DNA from 3 places in the Paenarthrobacter sp. TYUT067 genome. Region 2 is predicted to be linked to each of the others. Evidence: riboswitches for the same ligand, from Rfam matches in the RefSeq annotation. Region 2 holds a riboswitch; each other region holds the start of a gene.
What was found. Region 2 has a riboswitch for cyclic di-AMP ahead of MOD31_RS00660 (hypothetical protein). Riboswitches for the same ligand answer to the same signal wherever they lie in the genome.

Region 1: it holds a riboswitch for cyclic di-AMP, as region 2 does, so the genes downstream of both, MOD31_RS15215 (C40 family peptidase) here and MOD31_RS00660 (hypothetical protein) in region 2, are expected to answer to the same signal.
Region 3: it holds a riboswitch for cyclic di-AMP, as region 2 does, so the genes downstream of both, MOD31_RS15655 (NlpC/P60 family protein) here and MOD31_RS00660 (hypothetical protein) in region 2, are expected to answer to the same signal.

Annotation. Positions count from the first base shown of each region.
Region 1 covers NZ_JAMOIT010000016.1:88,677-95,296, forward strand. The annotation lists gene MOD31_RS15195 (molybdopterin molybdotransferase MoeA) at 1-1,044, opposite strand, end outside; gene MOD31_RS15200 (NTP transferase domain-containing protein) at 1,041-1,964, opposite strand; gene MOD31_RS15205 (HNH endonuclease) at 2,007-2,507, opposite strand; gene MOD31_RS15210 (NlpC/P60 family protein) at 2,724-3,521, opposite strand; gene MOD31_RS15215 (C40 family peptidase) at 3,621-4,364, opposite strand; cyclic di-AMP (ydaO/yuaA leader) riboswitch at 4,369-4,537, opposite strand; gene MOD31_RS15220 (M23 family metallopeptidase) at 4,676-5,512, opposite strand; cyclic di-AMP (ydaO/yuaA leader) riboswitch at 5,517-5,758, opposite strand; gene MOD31_RS15225 (metal-dependent transcriptional regulator) at 5,940-6,620, opposite strand, start outside.
Region 2 covers NZ_JAMOIT010000001.1:151,696-158,315, forward strand. The annotation lists gene MOD31_RS00650 (response regulator transcription factor) at 539-1,279, shown strand; gene MOD31_RS00655 (HAMP domain-containing sensor histidine kinase) at 1,283-2,830, shown strand; cyclic di-AMP (ydaO/yuaA leader) riboswitch at 2,905-3,085, shown strand; gene MOD31_RS00660 (hypothetical protein) at 3,091-3,954, shown strand; gene MOD31_RS00665 (glycosyltransferase) at 4,166-5,002, shown strand; gene MOD31_RS00670 (aminotransferase class V-fold PLP-dependent enzyme) at 5,018-6,409, opposite strand; gene MOD31_RS00675 (HAD-IA family hydrolase) at 6,461-6,620, opposite strand, start outside.
Region 3 covers NZ_JAMOIT010000017.1:36,475-43,094, reverse strand. The annotation lists gene MOD31_RS15665 (universal stress protein) at 1-168, opposite strand, end outside; gene MOD31_RS15660 (FAD-binding protein) at 587-1,279, shown strand; gene MOD31_RS15655 (NlpC/P60 family protein) at 1,442-2,239, opposite strand; cyclic di-AMP (ydaO/yuaA leader) riboswitch at 2,243-2,434, opposite strand; gene MOD31_RS15650 (copper resistance CopC family protein) at 2,585-3,220, opposite strand; gene MOD31_RS15645 (NCS2 family permease) at 3,336-4,778, shown strand; gene hutG (formimidoylglutamase) at 4,853-5,800, shown strand; gene MOD31_RS15635 (hypothetical protein) at 5,864-6,328, shown strand; tRNA gene MOD31_RS15630 (tRNA-Cys) at 6,546-6,619, shown strand.

The DNA of each region.
Region 1 (6,620 bases), on a different contig from region 2:
CTCGCCCACCTCCTCCAAACGGCCATGGCCCAAGGCCGCCAGCAGCGGTCCACCCACGGTGAACAAAGCCATCATGGCCGCCAGCGGATTTCCAGGCAGGCCCACCACAAACCGACCATCGGGCAACTCTGCCAACACCGCCGGATGTCCGGGACGCATGGCGATCCCATCAATCAGCAAATTCCCGCCAAGTTCAGCTACGGCTTTGCGTAGGTGGTCCGTTCCAGAGCGTCCCGTGCCGCCCGTGGTAATAACGACGTCGGCAGGAGGTTCCGCTTCACCGAAGTGGTCCCCGGGTCCCGGCTCGTCCAGCGTTGGCTCGGTGTCCTGGAGTGCGTCGATCCACTCCTCATAGCTGTCACCCACCCTGAGCTGCTCCCCGGCAATGCCGCCCAAAAGCTCCACCACGGCGCCCAGCTGCGGACCGAAGGTATCCCTGACCTGGCCGGGCAAGGGAACACCGTGAGCCACTACTTCCGAGCCCGTCAGGAGGAAACGGACCAAGGGTTTTCCGAGCACCACAAGATGGTCCAGGCCCGCAAGCGCTGCCAAGGCAATATGGGCCGGATTCAGCACCGTGCCGGCCTTGAGCAGGACATCACCCTCAGCGGCCTCTTCCGCAGCCTTTCGGATATGTTGGCCGTTGCGGGGCTCCCCCGGTTTGGCGCTGCCTCCCAGCGCAAGAACCGGCAGGCCATCCTCGTCAGTAGCTATCACGCCGCTTTCACTGCGCAGTACTGCCTTGGCACCGGGCGGAATAAGCCCGCCCGTAACTATGGGACTGGCCTGGTGCGGTGCAAGCCTCTGCCCCGGTTCGCTGAGGATCCACGGACCGCTGCCGTTAACGGCCCATCCATCCATGGCGGAAGACGCATAATGGGGCATGTCCTGCACTGCCAGGGCATCCGAGGCCAGGGTGCGCCCGAGCGCTGAGCTGAGCGGCACGGGGCCCGACGGAATGGGTGTGGCGACGTCGAACGCACGCTGCCGGGCCTCATGCCATGTGTGCGCCGCGTGATGGCCCTCGTTGGGGGCCTCCGTCATTCCGGGCCGGTCCCGGACTCCGAGTACTCACGGGCAATTTTGCGGGCCAGTTCCAAGGCAGCGTTCATGGACGCGTCATCGCTGGCTTGGCCGATTCCGCGGGCCATTCCGGCCGCGTAACCTGCAATAAACGTGGTCAGGGGTGCGGCGGGGCGCACCACGGAATGTGCTGCTACTCCAGCCACCGCGAGGACCTCGTTGATGTCCACTTCCACGCCCTCAAGCTCGAATGCCTGAAGCAGTGTCCGGCACCATTCCTCGAGCGTCTCTTCCTGGCTCTTCACGTCCGCCTCCAACTCGTAGTCAATGCCCAAGGCCGCAGCGTCCTCCCATGTATCCACGTCATCGGTGGACCCAGCGGGGACTTCAACGTCCAGCACGTTCAGCCTAGCAAGCAGGCGGAACACTGATGAGTTCGTTAACCCGGAACCTCCCGAAGCTACGGCCACTTCCCTTTCCAGGGCCTCTGTACTGTAGGCCCCCAGAAGTGGCTGCTTCCGGCCGTCGGCAGAGACGGCCATGGCTCCTTCCATTCCGGGACTGGACTCAAGAGCGGCCCAAAGGAGGCCAACACCGCGGGATGCATGCGGCATATCGCAGGCAAGCACCAGCGTCCATGGAGTGCTCCTACCGCCATTCTTCAGCGCGCTCAAGCCGGCCGCGATGGCAGCTGCCGGCCCTGCGAATACAGGTTCTTCGCGTGTCCGCAGAACAGCGTCCGGTAGATGCCCGGCGGTTCCTTGCTCGCCGCCGCCTGAGCCGGGCTCATCCGGCCCCACCACAACCACCGCCGAAGCACCCCGGGCAGCCTGAAGTGCGAGCCAAAGGAGGGTGTCGCCGTCGTACTTCAACCATGGTTTGGGCACGCCGCCGAGGCGGGTGGCCCTGCCACCCGCCAAAATCACGGCGTTGAACTCCATCCGCCCAGACTACCCGGGCGGCCGGAGGTCAGCAGAAATCGATCAGGCAGCGGATTCCGGCAACAGGAACGGGTCCCAGTCCGGCGCAGGTTTCTCGAGTTCTTTGATCTGCCACATGGTTCCCTGGGGCACCCCGGGTTTGAAACGGAGCTTCCAACCCATTTCAGCCAGTGTGTGGTCGCTTTTGGCGTTGTTGCATTTCAAGCACGCCGCAACCAGGTTTTCCCAGGAATCCGCGCCGCCCCTGGATTTGGGGTGGACGTGGTCTATGGTGTGGGCTGTTTTGCCGCAATAGGCGCACCGGTGACCGTCGCGGCGAAGCACCCCGCGGCGGCTCACGGCGGTGACCTTGTTGTACTTGGGACGTATGTAGCGGTTAAGGAGAATCACGGACGGGCGTCCAAGAATTTCCTGTGGCCCGACGACAGGCTCGTCGCCTTCGGCCACTACGCTAGCTTTCCCAGTGAGCACAAGGACCAGCGCCCGGCGGAATGTTATTACCGCCAGCGGTTCATATCCAGCATTCAGAACGAGTGTGCGCATGCACGTACCTCTTCACGGCCGCACCCGTCAGGGGCACGAGGGCCGGCTGCCCTCTGCATGTACGGGCTGTGGATCGACAACATAAGGGTAAGCACTTATATGCCGTATCAACGAATTTTTCTGTCGTTTCGCTCACAGTGTCGGCAAGAGTTCATGCGCGGTTAAAGCAGAACACCCCGCCGGCCGGAGCCTGCGGGGTGTTCTGAAGAAAGTGAATCAGCCGTTGACGCGGATGAAAACCGGGCCGGAACCGACGTTGACGCTGAACAGTGCCGTGGTGGATCCGTTCCATCCACCGTGAACTGCCTGGCCGTTGCCCACGTATACAGCGATGTGCGCCTGTCCGGCCAAACCACCGTTTGCGTAGTAGGCGAGGTCGCCGGGCTGGGCTTCTGCTGCACTGACCGTGCGGCCCAAGGAGAGGTAACCTGCAGGCCAGTCGTGGAAGTTGATTCCCACGGCTGCAAGGGAGTTGGTGACCAGCATGGTGCAGTCCTGGGTGACGCCGAGCTGGGCGTAAGCAGCTGCAGCGATGGCTGCGCCGAGTCCGCTGGAAGCCGCCGGAGCTGCCGGAGCGGGGGTTGAGTTGCTGACGGCCACGGTGGCGTTGGCTGCAGGAGCGGCCTTGGCGGCAACCGCAGGTGCTTCCTTGGCTTCAACCTTGGCTTCAACCTTGGCCGGCGCTTCTTCCACCACAACGGGAGCCGGAGCTTCCACCGTGGTAACCACGGGACGCTCGTAAGAGATAGCCACAGTGGAGTCGGCCGCGATGGTGGCCTGCACTACGGACTGGACGTCCAATGTGGACGTGGAGGTCGACTCACGATCAACGTTGGTCTCGGCTGCGTTGGCCGCGATGCCGCTGGTCAGGACCAGGCCTGAAGCTGCGGCGATCACTGCTGCCTGGCGGCCAACGCCACCGGCGTTGGAGCTGACAGCCTTGGCAATGACGGCAAGCGAGCTGGTCTTGGGGGCCTCAGCGCGGTGCCGTGCAAGCTTGTTTGCACTGGTCATGATTTTCTCTTTTCGTATCCGAGCGCCGTTGGGGTGCACACGGGTAGCGGGTAGGACCGGCATTGCGGGCATGCCGGCCCACCCCGAACCGGGTTGTTTCTAGCGGAGGGTGTAGAACGAGGAGGTGCCGGTGGACGCTACGGAGTGCAGCAGCGTTCCCTGGCCGGGGTTCAAAGCGCTGATCATCATGCCATTGCCGACGTAGATGCCCACATGGGCTCCGCCGTTCTGCATGACGAGGTCGCCGGGAGAAGGAGTGCTGGTGGGCGTCATAGCCGTCCAGGCGTTCACGCGCGGGATGCTGATGCCTGCCTGGGCGTAGACCCACTGGGTGAAGCCGGAGCAGTCCCAGCCGTTAGGTGTTGTTCCGCCCCAAACGTACGGGGAGCCGATGCCGGTGTAGGCAATAGCAGCAAGGCCGGAAGCAGCTGCGCTGGCAGCCGGGTCCTTGGCCTCGGAGGACTTAGCCGTCACGGCTTCAGGGGCTTCGTCCGTGGTGGCCGTTGCTCGTTCGGTAACCTGCGCTGCGCGCTGGACTACCTTGGGGGCTTCCTTGGTGGCCACGGTGGGGCTCTCGAAGGAAACGGTGGCTGTTGGCTCTGCGGTAACCACTGCCGTTACAACCAGCTGCTGGGTGCTGGAGGCTTCAGTCTTGGAAACATCGGCGTCGGCTGCCTGTGCGGGCAATCCGACGGTGAGGACGAGGCCTGAGGCTGCGGCCAGAACGATGGCCTGACGGCTCATGGTTCCGGCGTTGGTGGATACAGCCTTGGAAAGCGTGTTCAACGGGTTCGTGCGAACCGTTTGGGCGCGATGGCGCGCAGGGGTAGTGCGTGATGACACGTAGGTAGCCTCTCCCAATGCCTGCGAGGTGAGCTGTCGGATTCGGATGGGAGTCATCCGGCCGCGCCGCTTCCAAGGAAGTTTTGCGACTTAACCCCAAGGCCTTCTCACGAAGACCAGAAGTGGTTCCCCCGCCCCTGCCAGACGATTTATGCGAACGGACCTTGAGAGGTGGCAGAGCTAGGCAATCCACTCAAGTGCACCGGCCCCCTAAAAAGCCGATGCGCTCTGTACGCTACAACAGTTGAACGCAAATGTCACATTCAGGTCACGGGGTGTCCCGCACATGCGAGAGGCGACCATCAGATTGGTTAGAGCCAGCCCATGGGGTCTACGACTTCACCGTTGACCTGAACCTCGAAGTGGAGGTGGCAGCCGGTTGAAGCGCCCGTGGTGCCGCTCAGCGCGACGGTATCGCCACGGTTGACGGTTTGTCCCACCTGGACGGTGAAGGACGACAGGTGGTTGTACGTGGTCTCGAGGCCGTTGCCGTGGTCGATAACCACACGGTTGCCTCCGCCATATTCGTGCCATCCGGCGAAAGTGACCTTGCCGGTTGCTGCTGCGTGGACAGCGGTGCCGCACTGGGCAACGAAGTCCTGGCCCCGGTGGAAGTCGCCGGCGCCGCCCGTGAGGGGGCTGACACGGTAGCCGAAGGGCGATGCCGTGGTAAGTGTGTCAAGGGGGCTGGCCATGGTGCCAACGGATGATGCGCGCTGGATGCTTCCGGCCGACTGGGCGCTGAGCAGTTGCTTCAACTTCCCATCGGGGTCAGCGGCAGTGGCGACTGCGGCTCGGCTGAAGTCGATCTTTGCCGACGCTGCCGCGGAAACCTCGGGCTGGCTGCCCGCGGGGGCTGCGACGGCGAGGGCGGACTCGGTCTGGCCCGATTCCGAGGTGGCCATGACCGGGCTGGTGGCCGGCAGGCCGACAGTCAGGGCAAGCCCGGTGGCGGCAAGCGCAACACCGGCCTTCTGCCCGACGCCGCTGGCAGCGGCGAAGTCGGCAACCTGGCGCAGGGGGCTCTTACGGCGGCGCACTTGACGCTCGGTGGCGCGGGGCCGGATCTCCGTGACGACGGTGGCTGGCCGCAGCTCAGCAGCGGGGCCGGACGCGCGGCGGCGACCCCTGACGTTCTGCGATGTCAAACTCTGTTCCTCTCTCAAAAGCCTGCGAAGTTAGCTGTCGGATTCGGGTCAGAGAGTACAAAGACCCGGTCCGCGCGAGGCGCTCACGGCACACAGGTATCCCAAGAGGGACTTGTATACGTGGGCACTTCTGCTGCGGACTTCACCCCAAGGCTGCTTCTTTAGACAGCCGCTTGTGGTTCCCCCGCCTCTGCCAGTGGTGGGTGACACACCTGATCCGCTGGCAGAGCTCGGCTCCGGATCAGGTAACGCTTTGGTATCAGCGCTAGTAAATAACTATAGGGGATTAAGGCCTTCGGTAATAAATTCGTTATCAACAGGATCGGGCTCAGAGCGAGAAGCCCTTATCACTATTTTCGGAAAACCGCAGGTCACGCACGCTAAAAAGTGACAGAAGTGAGGTTTGACACGGCGCTGCCGGCGACACTCAGTTGAGGGATACGAAGACGTGCGCGGCCACCTCGGGCGGCAGCTCCAAAGCGCCTTCGATGCCCGGAACACGGACGGAGATGTACTCGCCGACGCGCTCCAGCGAGACACTTGCGCCGGGACGGATTCCGCCTTCGTCCAATTGGGTCAGGAGCTCCGGCTCAACCTGGATGGGCTCCGCGAGGCGGCTGACCACCACGCGGGTAGCGGCGGCATATCCGTCCATTGCCTGGAGAAGGTTGACATCCAGCCGAGGGAAGGGCTGGCTGGCAAGGCCGCCAAGCGCTTCAAGTCCGGGGATGGGGTTGCCGTAGGGAGACTCCGTGGGGTGTTCCAAGAGCTCGTAGAGCCGACGCTCCACACGCTCGCTCATGACGTGCTCCCAGCGGCACGCTTCATCATGGACGTAGGCCCAATCGAGCCCAATGACGTCGGCCAGCAGGCGCTCCGCGAGGCGGTGCTTGCGCATGACTTCGGTGGCGCGCTTCCGGCCCGCTTCCGTCAGTTCCAGGTGGCGGTCGTTGGACACAATCACCAGGCCATCGCGCTCCATGCGTCCGATGGTCTGGGAAACAGTGGGGCCGGAGTGCCGCAGGCGCTCGGCGATGCGGGCCCGCAGGGCCACAATGTTTTCTTCTTCAAGCTCCAAAATGGTCCGAAGATACATCTCAGTGGTATC
Region 2 (6,620 bases):
CGCTGGGCTAGGGGGCGAATGCCTGAAACTTCTTGGGGTGGAAAGTTAGGCTTGCATTCGACAACAGCGGTCATCATGGCCAGCGGGTTCGCTGGGCCAGGTTGCTGCGGCTGCAGGTGCTGTTGAGTTCTTGTTCACATTGGAAGTGTGCAACGTAACAATGGCAACACGCAAGTAACAAAGCGTCGAACCGTCCACATTTTGAGACGTTGAGGTCTATTGTGCCGCAAATCACAATTCAGCCGGGCCTATAAATGAATGGCATTTCATTCGACCACAGCCGGGAATATTCGCCATCGAGTGAATTTTCTTCGGTGAATCGGGCCAGAATGATGCTTCGGTTCCCACGAACGGGCATGCGGCGGAATCTCACGATCTGAAACAGTTGTTGTCCAACCACACTAAATGGCGGTTCAACAAATTTCCCGAAAAAATCTGCTACAAGCTGTAGAAACAGCTCTCTCGCTAGTGTTGGGTTCACAGCGTCCTCACAGGACCGGCAAAGCGCTGGCTAACCAGCAGAACGGAGAGTTGTCCCATGGCCTCCTCGCACTCCATGACCAACAACCTTCCCCAACTCTCCCATCCGGACGGCTCCCCCATCCGCGCCCTTGTGGTGGACGATGAACCCAGCCTCGCCGAGCTCATGAGCATGGGACTTCGAATGGCGGGCTGGTCCGTGGCAGTGGCCGGGGACGGGCCCGGGGCCGTAAAACTGGCCAAGGACTTTCGCCCTGACGTGCTGGTCCTGGACGTCATGCTGCCCGGCTTCGACGGCGTGGAGGTCCTCAATCGCATCCGCACCTTCGCCCCGGAAGTTCCCGCACTGTTCCTCACCGCCAAGGACGCCGTGCAGGATCGGATCGTTGGGCTCGCCGCCGGAGGGGACGACTACGTCACCAAGCCCTTCAGCATGGAAGAGGTCCTCCTACGCCTCCACCGTCTGGTCCAGCGTTCCGGGGTGGCGGCCATGGACACTTCCGAGCTTGTGGTGGGAGATCTCACGCTGAACGTGGACACCCGCGAAGTCACCCGGGCCGGCGAGGACATCCCGCTCACAGCCACCCAGTTTGAACTTTTGCGCTACCTCATGGAAAACCCCAAACGGGTGGTCAGCAAGGCCCAGATTCTGGACCGGGTGTGGGACTACGACTTCGGTGGCCAGGCCAACATCGTGGAACTCTACATCTCCTACCTACGCAAGAAGATCGAAGCCAACCATCCGCCCATGATCCACACCATCCGTGGCGCCGGGTACGTCATCAAGCCAGCGGACTAGGCGTTGAGCACACTGTCAGGAGTGGCCAAAAGCTCCCGTATTCCCGGAAATCCACAGCGCAGCTGGCTGAACCCGTCCACCTGGCACCTGCGGACACGCCTGGTCCTGGTGGCCATGGCGCTCCTGGTGGCCATCTGCGGAGCAGTGGGCATTGTCAGCTACGCGTCCATGGACATGGTCTTCAACAGGCAGCTCGATAGGCAATTGGAGCAGGCGTCCAGCCGCGCGACCGACTTCGGCAGGCCGCCGTCGAACTTTCCCACCAACCCCTCCGGAAGGCCTGACCCGCTGGAAGCGCGCGGACAGGCCGCGGGAACGCTCAACGCGAGGATCGACGGCTCAACCGTGAGGAGTTCGGGGCTCATCGACGCCCAAGGCAACCGCGTTTCACTCTCCGCAGCCGATGAGCAGGTCCTGTTGTCGCTCCCCAAGGACAACGTCCCGGTGGATCGGTCCCTGTCCAATGGTGACTACCGGCTGGTGGCAGTGGACACCTACGGTGATGTGATCGTGACGGGACTGCCCTTGGCGGACAAGCAAAGCGCCGAGGCCTCGCTGGTGTGGACCATGGTGTTGGTTTCGTTGGGCGGATTGGTACTGATCGGCCTCGCCGGAACAGTGATCATCCGGCGGACCATGCGGCCGCTTGAGCAGCTCTCCGAGGTTGCCACCAAGGTTTCGCGCCTCCCCCTCGACGCCGGTGAGGTGGCACTTGCGGTGCGCGTACCGCCGTCGGCCGCTCATCCCGGAACGGAAGTTGGAAGCGTTGGCCATGCTCTGAACCAGATGCTGGAGAACGTCGCCAGTGCGTTGGAAGCACGGCAGGAAAGCGAAACCAAGGTGCGTCAGTTCGTCGCTGATGCCTCACACGAACTCCGCACACCGCTCACCGCGATCCGAGGCTACACGGAGTTGCTGAGGATGACCGAGACCTTCACCGACGATGGCCGCAAGTCGCTGGCAAGGGTCCAAAGCCAATCGGAGCGCATGACCACGCTGGTTGAGGACCTGCTGCTGCTGGCGCGCCTGGACGAGGGGCAGCCCGTGAAAGTCGAGGACGTTGACCTGACCCAGTTGGTGATCGAAACCGTCAGTGATGAGAAGGTCATGGCGCCGGATCACATCTGGCACCTCCAGCTCCCCGATGAACCTGTGACAGTCCGCGGCGATGTAACGCAATTGCACCAGGTGCTTGCCAACCTGCTGTCCAACGCGCGCAAACATACCGATCCCGGCACCACCGTGGTGACAGGCGTCATGCTCTCCGCTGATGGCAGCGCAGTGGTCACAGTGACGGACAACGGCCCGGGCATTCCGGTCGATTTCCAAGGCCGGATCTTCTCCCGTTTTGCCCGCGCTGATGCCGCGAGATCGGGTTCTGAAGGCACCTCGGGACTGGGCCTTTCCATTGTGGATTCGATTGTTGCCGCCCATGGTGGCACCGTGGAGGTGACGTCCAGGCCCGGGCGCACTGAGTTCGCGCTGCGACTTCCCACGGTAAGCACCGGAGAAGGTCAGGCACGCCGGCAAGGCGACTCACCGGCGTCGTGATCTCTGTTACCTAAATGTGACTTCTGAAGAAACCTCCTGTACCGTCGAAAGGGTGGGTTTCCCCAAGGACCCACATCCGGGATGCGCCGAGCTCTGCCACTTCCCGGAGTCCGTTCTTCTTTGAGGCAGAGACGGGGGACCCACAGTCTCCGGGCCTGGCAATGTGCCGCCCTAGGGGTGAAGCCGCAGCGTGACGCGCGGCCGGATGACCTCATCCGAACCCGACAGCTAACTCCGCAGGCGCTGAGAGGTCACACAACATGTCTGAATTTAACGATCAGACGCGCCCTTCTGCGCGTCACCGCGACGAACACAACGCACCGCTCACCAAGTCGCAGTCCGTCCTCAAGAACGCTGCCCGCCAGGGTAAGTCCGGCCACCGCATGTCAGTCGTAGCCGGCGTTGTTGCAGCCGCACTGGGTGTTGCATCGCTCGGAACCGCCGCAAACGCCGCGTTGACTCTCCCTGAGGCGAGCCGCGTTGCCGGGACCCAGGCTGCTGCCCAGGTCAGCGCCAACAAGTCAGCTGAAATCTCCGCTTCCTTGGATGCTGCCGCCGCCAAGGGCGCAGCTGACCGGGCTGCCGCGGACAAGGCAGCTGCTGAGAAGGCCGCTGCCGACAAGGCTGCCGCTGACCAGGCCGCTGCTGAGAAGGCTGCCGCTGACGCTGCAGCCAAGCAAGCCGCCGACGCCGCTGCCGCCCAAGCCGCAGCTGAGAAGGCTGCCGCTGACGCTGCAGCCAAGCAAGCCGCCGACGCCGCTGCTGCCGCCGCCGCTGCGGAAGCTGCAGCTGCCGCTGCCACCCCGAAAGCCGTGGACGACCCCGCCGCTGCCAAGGCCTACGCCGCCAGCATCCTGGGCAACTACGGCTGGAGCGCAGCTGAGATGACCGCGCTGAACACCCTGTGGGAGAAGGAATCCAACTGGAGGACCACTGCCACCAACGCTTCCAGCGGCGCGTATGGCATTGTCCAGTCCCTCCCGGCCGGCAAGATGGCCTCCGCTGGTGCTGACTGGCAGACCAACTACCAGACCCAGATCAAGTGGGGCCTGAACTACATCAAGGAGCGCTACGGATCCCCGTCCGCCGCTCTGGGCTTCCACTTGGCCAATAACTGGTACTAAGCCAGACCGCTTCATTGCCGCGCCCGTTCCCGCCGTCCGCCCCAGTACCCACTGGAGCGGATGGCGGGAACGGGTGCGGCTTTTGCTGTTTTACAGGCGCCACCCGTGGTTCACAGGCGCTGCCCATGGTTCACAGGCGCCACCCGTGGTTCACAGCGCGGTCACAGCATACGCCTAAAGCCCACATAATCGGCCGTTGCATGCTGGACATATGACGCTCACAGCTCCCCGGCCAGCACTGCATAGGACGGTGCAAGGCCCTCCCGCCAGCACACCCGCGCTGGCTCCCGTCCTGGACATCGCCATACCCGTGTTCAACCAGGAAGTCCGCCTGGAAGAAGACGTTCGCAGGCTACACGGGCACCTTGCAGACACTCTTCCGCACACCTTCCGGATCACTGTGGTGGACAACGCCAGCACGGACGGCACCCTGCGGATCGCCGAACGCCTGGCGAGGGAATTCCCCGAGCTTATGGTGGTCCGTCTTGATCGAAGGGGCCGCGGAAACTCCCTCCGTAAGATCTGGTTGTCCTCCGCGTCACCGCTGCTTGCCTATATAGACCTGGACCTGTCCTTCGACCTTTCGGCCGTGGCTCCTCTTCTGGCCCCGCTGATGTCGGGCCACTCAGACCTCGCTGTCGGCACGCGTCTGGCAAAGGCTTCGCACGGGACATTCAGCCACCACGGTGACGTCATTGCACGCGCCTACAATTTTCTGTTGCGCGTCCTGACGGGAGCGCGCTTCTCCGATGCTGAGTGCGGGTTCAAAGCCATTCGTGCCGACGTCGCCCGCCAGCTGCTCCCCTACACCCGCGATGAAGCATGGTTTTTCGACACCGAACTGCTGATCATCGCTGACCGCTCCGCTCTGCGCATTCATGAGGTGCCGGTGGACTGGAGCGACAATCCCGACGCAAGTGTCGACGTCGTACGTACCCTTTTGACCGACCTCAAAGGGTTGGCGGGGCTGACCCGCAAACTGCGCCGCGGGACAATTCCCATCGCCGGGCTTCGCGCCGAACTGGGCCGGGGCCCTCACCGGCACTGAACTTTCCGAAGAGCGCTACGCCTCCGGTTCGGCCTCCACCGCGCCCCGTACGGCCGCGATGGACGCGGCCACATCACCAGCGTCCGTGGTCCAGTTGCTCACAGAGATCCGCAGGATCTCACGTCCTCGCCATGACGAACCGGACATCCACACCCCGCCCTCGGCCATGAGCCGCTGGGTGATGCGGTGCGTGCGATCGTCACTGCCGAAACTCACGGAGACCTGCGTGAACACGACGTCGTTAAGCACTTCCACTCCCGGGATCGCGGATAGTCCTTCAGCCAAAGCACGGGCATTTGCCGCAAGACGGTCCACCATGGAAATCACGCCGTCCCGGCCCAGCTGCCTCAGTGCCGCCCACACCGGAATGCCGCGGGCGCGGCGGGACATCTCCGGAACTTTCTCGAAAGGGTCCCCCGGTCCGGCATCAGTGGCTATCAGGTAACTGGTGTGAACACTGAAAGCACGCCTCAAGGCTTCCGGGCGGGCCACGATTGCCAGGCCACAGTCGTAGGGGACGTTCAGGGTTTTGTGTGCGTCCGTTGCCCACGAGTCGGCGTCCTCAACACCGGCCAGCCGGGTACGCAGCGTTGGGCTCACAACGGCCCACAAACCAAAGGCGCCGTCCACATGTACCCATGCACCGCGATCGTGGGCCACGGCTATGGCCTCCTCCATGGGATCAAACGCACCGGAGTGGAGGTTGCCGGCCTGCAGGCAAACCAAGGATGGCCCCGGCTGCTGATCCATGGCATCGGCCAAGGCATCGGGAAATATCCTGCCCTCGTCGTCGGCGTCTACCGGAACGCATGCGCCCAAGCCCAGGTACCGCAACGCGAGATCGACGGCGGCGTGCCGTTCCCGTCCTGCAAAGGTTGTGATGCGCGGCGCGCCGGTAAGTCCCAGAGCCTCCAGATCCCAGCCCGCCTCGTCCATTAAGTACTGGCGGCCAGCCGCCAGCCCCACGAAATTGGCGGTGGTGGCGCCAGTGGTGAATCCGACGTCGGCGGTGGCGGGCAGGTGCAGGAGGTCCAAAAGCCAGGCGGCGGCAGATTCTTCAATCGCGGCGGCGGCGGGGGTGGCGAACCGGAGCCCTGTGTTCTGGTCCCAGGCGGAGACGAGCCAATCGGCGGCCATGGCAGCAGGGAGGGTTCCGCCCATCACCCACCCAAAGAATCGACCGGACTGGATCGCCATGAGCCCGGGCTCAGCCAGTGCGGCGAGCTCATCAATGACTTCGGCGGCATCAGTGGCTCCGGCCGGAAGACGCGGCAGGATGCTCCCGGCCACCTGATCGGCATCCGAGGAAGGACGGACAGAACGGGTAGGGACAGACGCAAGCCAGTCACCGGCGTGGACCATGGCCCGCTCCAATGCAGCACCGTACGCCTCCGGCATCGCAGACATGCGCACAGCCTACGCCCGGTTCACTGCGCCGAACAGACCGGGCAGAAAACCTTAGAGCGTTAGCGTCAGGAGGTGCCCGCCGTCGTCGTCCTTTACTGCGGTGACCGTCACTGCGGTGTAGTCCGGGATCCGCCACATGCCCGGTTCCAATTCGCCGCCGGCCTTGCCCACCACAACGGTCCGCATCCCCGCTGCACGGGCCGCCGCAATA
Region 3 (6,620 bases), on a different contig from region 2:
CGTGACAATATGCAGCGGAAGCTGGCGGCGCTCCGCCTCCCGTGCGGCCCAAACCAAGGCGCACTGACCGTGCTCTGAACCATCCACCCCGACGACGATGCCACCAGGTTCCACAACCTGGTCCTGGCCGTCCGGTGACTCTTCACTGTGTCTTCCGTGCTGGTCCATGGGGGCCTGCCTCTCCACCTACTGCTTGATGTTCCGGCTATTCTGCCAGAGGATCCCGGCCTAGAACTTCCAGACTGTTTTGTTGCCAACGGCCGGGGCAGGAGAAACCCGGAAATTCCTCCTCCCAATGCTCACTATTCTCGGTCAGCAGTGGCGAATCAAGACGACATTGGGCTATGTGCATAACGGTCAGGGCTCGGTTCCCGGCGGTCCCTGGGGTGCTCGCGGCGAAGAGACAAAACGCGCAGGCGGAGAGGCTATCCATGGCCGAAAAAGTTCGGTAGTGTTCGAGTCACCGAATGGCCGGAAAACGTGTCTCACACCACACGCCCCGGTCATTTACTTGCGGCCGCTTGGGGAACTCGGACGCGATCCCACGCGATGCCGAAAGGCACACACGTCAAGGAGGAACCAAGCAGTGTCACTCACGCCTGATTCCGGCACGGAACGCACCACCACCGTGATCATCGGAGCCGGCCTGTCCGGCTTGGCAGTTGCCAGCGAACTCAGCCGCTACGGCGTGGGTTCGATCGTGGTAGACGGGTTCGGCGCGTTATCCACTACTGGACCGTCCGTCCATACAGGCATGCTCCAACGCACCGACGCCGCAGATCCGACAGCAATGCAGGAACGCAACGAAATCCTTCGCCACCTGAGGAACTACGCTGCCAGTCATCAACTGGACGTTCGTAACACCACTCGCGCTGTCCGCTTGGATTTCCTGGGCTCAGATCCCTCACGGCATATCGGATACGGTGTGGCCGCCAGCATGACAACCACAGGCCTGAGGACCGGGCTCCACGCATCCGGCCCCCACGAATCCCATCCTCGCCAGTGGGCAATCCACACAGCCCAAGGCGTTCTTCTGGCAGACCACGTAGTAGTGACACGCTGCGCCCAAAGCCAGCTACGGCGCATGCTGGCCGAACTTGGCATTGCAGTCGGACAGAATCTTGCCGCGGCCATGCGGGCCGTGGGAATGCACCTGGTGGGCGTCGGAGACCTCATCACTCCGTCCCCCAAGGAAGTGCTGCGGCAAGCCAAAGCAGTGGGTCAGGCCATCTCCTCCAAGGTTGCCCTGCCGGCGGGTCCCGGCGTCGCCATCGCCTAGGAAGTCCCGCAAGCAAACGCGCTACCACCCCCGCAAGCCAGCCAAGTCCGCCGTCGTACGTCCCGCACTGAACTTTTACGAACAGAACTTAACGCCAAAGGCCGGTGCCTCCGGAGACATAAGTCTTCGAAGGCACCGGCCTTTGAACTGAAGCGTGAGGCTTTATGCGCCAGCGCGTACGTAGGTCAGGGGACCCGTTGCGGTCAACCAGCTGATCGGGTGGATGCCCGTCTGGTTGCCGTTGATGCCACCGCTGATGGCCTGGCCGTTGCCGATGTAGATAGCAACGTGGCCGGACTGGACGATCATGTCACCGGGCTGGGGATCGCTGACGACCTTGCCGTAGTTCATGAACTGCATGGGACCGAGGTCGCCTACGGGGATGCCTGCGGAACCAAGGGCCTTTTCGACCATGGCGGTGCAGTCCTGGAAGATACCGATCTGTGCGTAAGCCGAAGCAACCATGGCTGCGTTGACGCCGCCGGCGGCGGGGGCAGCTGCAGGAGCAGCGGCAACCGGTGCGGGTGCGGCAGCAACAGGAGCAGCAACCGCGGCCTGAGCGGCAACGGGAGCTGCAGCAGCAGCCGTGGTGACAGCTGCCTTCTTGGCTACAGGGGCCTCAACAACGGGGGCCGGCTTTTCGATGACCGGAGCTGCTACGGAAGCAACTGCGGGACGCTCAAAGTTGACGGTAGCCGTTGACAGGGCGGTAACAACCTTGGTGGGTGCCTCGGAAACGGTCTCGGCAACCGTTGCGGGGCTGGAATCGCGCTGAACCGGGGTCTCAGCTGCGTGAGCAGCAATGGAACCGGTCAAAACGAGGCCCGAGGCTGCTGCGATAACAGCTGCCTGACGACCAGCGCCTGAAGCGTTGCTGGCAACTGCCTTCGAGATGGAGATGAACGGATTAGGACGTACGCTGTCCGCCTTACGACGGCCGCGAAGAATGCGTGAAGACATGAAAGAGCCTCTCCCGATGCCTGCGAGGTTAGCTGTCGGATTCGGATGGGAGTCACCCGGCCACTATCTCCCGCTGTTCAGCGAAAGCATCGTGACTTCACCCCAAGGCACGCTCGAAAGCGACCTAAATTGGGTTCCCCGTCTCTGCCGTAGGTTTGTCTGCGAACGGATTCCGGACTGCGGCAGAGCTAGGCAATCAGGCCGGAAGTGCCCGCTACGTGGAACAGGCACAGGAACTACGGTACGCGATGATTCTCCCGAAGTCACATTTAAGTAACGGGAAGTGAGCTTCTGGCGTGTCGCGGTAACCGATTCGAGATATTCGCAGGTACGTAGAAAACCGCGCTATTCCGCGGGAATATCGGCATCTGGCTCGTTCGAAGCCGCCAATTTTTTCCGTGCGGTAACGGCGAGATAAATTACGAGACCCACCGCCACAACAGCCAGCCCCACAATGCTCCAAGGGAAAGGTTGGGAGGCGTCGGCGGCTGGCTCATTGTTACCGGCAGTCCCTGGTGCGGCGGTGCCCACTGTTGGTACCGCAGCTGAGGAAGCCGAAGCCGCTGGTGAGGCACCCGCCGTACCACTCGCCGACGTCGAGCCTCCTGCGGCGGCTGTGAACGTGAAGGTGCCCTCAATCGGGTGCGAGTCGGAGCTGACCACGCGCCATACCACCGTGAACTCGCCGGCAGGGGCACCCTCGCGGAGCTTCTGAACGGCCTGGTTGTCGATGATTTCGACCGGACCGTCCGCCCAGTTCTCGCCGCCGGCCGTCACCGTTACGCCCGAACCGATCGCGAGCGGGCGGTTGTTGAACGTAATGGAGACCGACGCCGGGACTTCCGCCACGCGGGCACCGTTGGCTGGCGCTGTGGACTCGGCGACGTCGTGCGCGGACGCCGGTGCCGCTGCAAACAGCAGGGCGGAAGCAAAAGCAAGAGCAGCGACGACGGCGGCCAGAAGCGGGCGGATGGTACGCATGGGGCGGTTTCTCCTAGTGTTGGCTTCCTTACAGACTAGGCGAATCGTTGGGAGGGCCCGCACCGGACAACATAGGATTTGAGAGCAAACTCCCCCTCGATCCCCGGAGACCTTCATGCTTAAACAAGGTTCTGCAGTCGACCGCTACTTCAAGATCTCCGAACGTGGATCCACATATTCGCGGGAAATCCGTGGCGGCTTCGCGACCTTCTTCGCCATGAGCTACATCGTGGTGCTCAATCCACTGATCCTCTCCGGACCCGATTCGAGTGGCGCGTCGCTGGGTTTCACCGCCGTGGCGGCCACCACGGCGTTCGTTGCCGGCATCCTGACCATCCTCATGGGAGCCTGGGCCAAGCACCCGTTCGCCGTGGCCACAGGCTTGGGCGTCAACGCGTTCGTCGCAGTCACGGTGGCATCGCACCCCGGGCTGACATGGCCGGACATGATGGGACTCGTGGTACTTTCGGGCATCACCATGCTCATCCTGGTGCTGACCGGATTCCGGACTGCAGTGTTCAAGGCGGTGCCCGAAGCCCTCAAAACGGCAATCGTTGTGGGCATTGGCCTCTTCATCGCCCTCATCGGCCTGGTTAACGCCGGTTTCGTCCGGCGCATCCCCGACGCCGCCGGAACCACCGTTCCACTCGGTTTGGGCGTGGACGGCAAGCTCCTTGGCTGGCCCACCCTGGTATTCGCAGTGGGCCTGATCCTCACCATCGCACTGGTGGTCCGGAAGGTCCGCGGAGCCATCCTGATAGGTATCGTTGTGTCCACCGCGCTGGCTGCCATCCTCGAGTTCACTCTCCACATTGGCCCAAGCTTTGACGGCACCAACGTCAACCCCCGCGGCTGGTCCCTGGTGGCCCCCAAGCTCAGTGAATGGGGCGCACCGGACCTGTCCCTGATCGGCAAGGCCAACCCGTTCGGCGCCTTTGAGCACCTCGGTTTCATCGGTGCAGCTTTGCTGGCATTCGTGATCCTGCTCAGCATCTTCTTCGACGCCATGGGCACCATGGTGGGCCTGGCCAACGAGGCCGGGACAGTGGATAAGGACGGGAACATCCCCAACGTGGACCGGGTACTCCAAGTGGACGCGCTCGGCGCGATCGTGGGCGGTGGGGCCTCTGTTTCGTCCAACCAGATCTTTGTGGAGTCCGGTGCCGGGATCGGCGAAGGTGCACGAACCGGGCTCGCCTCGATCGTCACCGGCGCACTCTTCCTGGTTGCCATGTTCTTCACTCCCCTGATCAACCTGGTGCCGTTCGAGGCCGTGGCCCCCGCCCTGGTAGTGGTGGGCTTCATGATGGTCTCCCAGGTGGGCAAGATCGACTGGCAGGACTGGGGCGTCGGAATTCCCGCGTTCCTGACCATCGCGCTCATGCCGTTCACCTACTCGATTGCCAACGGCCTCGGCGCGGGCTTCATCTCCTACGTCCTGATCCGCACCTTCCAGGGCCGCGCCCGCGAAGTCCACCCGCTGATGTGGGCTGTGGCTGCTGCCTTCCTGCTGTTCTTCGGCATCGGAACCGTGGAAGAGCTGCTGGGCGTCAAGTAGCCCAGTCCGGGATTTCAGACACTCCCGGCGCTGGGCCACTGGTTTTTGGGCCCCGCGTCGGGTGTGCTGGAAGCATGGAAACAAGCGCCCCCACCGTTGACGTCAATCCCACACCGTGGACCGGCCGCTTTGATGGGGACGGCGCCGAGCACCGCCGCTGGTGGCAAGCTGTAGAACCCCACACCGTGTCCGGCACCGCAGCAGCCTCGCGCCCCGCCGTCGTGCTTGGTTTCTGCAGCGACGCCGGCGTCCTCCGCAACAAGGGCCGTGTGGGGGCCGCCGCCGCACCAGCCGCCATCCGTGCGGCTCTGGGTCCGCTGGCTTTCCACCTTGACCGCGACGTGTTCGACGCCGGTGATGTGGTTGTGGAGGACGACTCACTTGAGGCTGGCCAAGAGCGCGCCGGGCACGCCATTTCGGGACTGCTCGACGCCGGCAACCTCACCGTGGTGCTGGGCGGAGGCCACGAAACCGCGTTTGCCAGCTACCTTGGCGTAGCCGGTTCTGACGCTGTTCGAGGCAAGCGCGTGGGTGTGCTGAACCTGGACGCCCACTTTGACCTGCGCGACGAACCCACGCCGAGCTCGGGGACGCCGTTCCTGCAGATGGCCCACGCGGAAGCTGCCGCTGGGCGCCAACTGCAGTACGCCGTCGTCGGAATTTCAGAGCCGAACAACACACGAACGCTCTTCGATACGGCCAACCGGCTGGGCGTGAAGTACCTCCTTGATGAGCTCTGCACGCCGGAAGCCGTGGAAGTGTTCGTTGCTGATTTCCTGGCCGGCGTTGATGTGCTGTACCTGACCATCGATTTGGACGTAATGCCGGCGTCGGTGGCGCCCGGAGTGAGTGCCCCCGCTGCTTATGGCGTGCCGCTGCCGGTGATCGGCGCCATCTGCCGGCAGGTTGCTACGAGCGGAAAGCTGCTCCACGTGGACGTCGCAGAGTTGAATCCGGAGTTCGACATCGATTCCAGGACCGCGAAGGTTGCGGCCCGCTTAGTCAACACTTTGCTTGCCTAGATATTCCCCGCCCCTTTTCCAGCCTTCCTCTTCCACTTAGCCTGTGGGGAGGGAAGGACGGCAATGAGCGCAACTCCTGTGCAGGACAAGTGGGCTTGGGTAGCCGGGCCGGTGGCTGTGGCCCTGGGACTTGCAGCGCACATGGTGGCTGGCGGCAGCGCTCCGGCCATCCCCGTCCTCGTGGCCTTCGCCGCCATCGGTGCGTTGGCTGCCCAGGTTATTGCCCGTTGGATCCACGGGCCTCTGCTGTTGTTGCTGGCGTCCGGGGTGGCGCAGCAACTCCTTCATTTCGGCTTTGCCGCGTTCGGGGGCTACTTCCCCGGCAACGGCTTACTGGATCACCTGCACGGCGGCCAGGACCTGGCGGACGTGCCCGCCGGGGCAGCCGCCAGCGGGGGCAACGTTCATCTCCTTCTCTACACGCACATGGCTGCTGCCATCCTGACGCTGCTCCTTGCTGCGGGAGTTTCAAAGCTGGCGGCACCGAAACGTGATAGGCCGCTCGGGCGGGCAACCCAAAGTCTTTAATCAACCATCGGGAGGGTGGACCAGGCGGACGCGCCGATCTCGGTTTTCCACTTACCCAGTGAGACTCCCAACGAGCACGCGATTTTGCTTCGTAATGAGCCTTTTACGATGCTTACGGCTTCACGGGCAGCAACCTTTAGCAACGGTTCGTAGCCCTGCGAAAGGCGGGGACACCAACTTTGCCCGGCCCGCGTTCAGGCACCTAGTGTCGTTTGCACGTGGTGTACCCAAGAGGCCAGGGAGCTGCCTGCAAAGCAGCGTACGCGGGTTCGAATCCCGCCACCACGTCCAT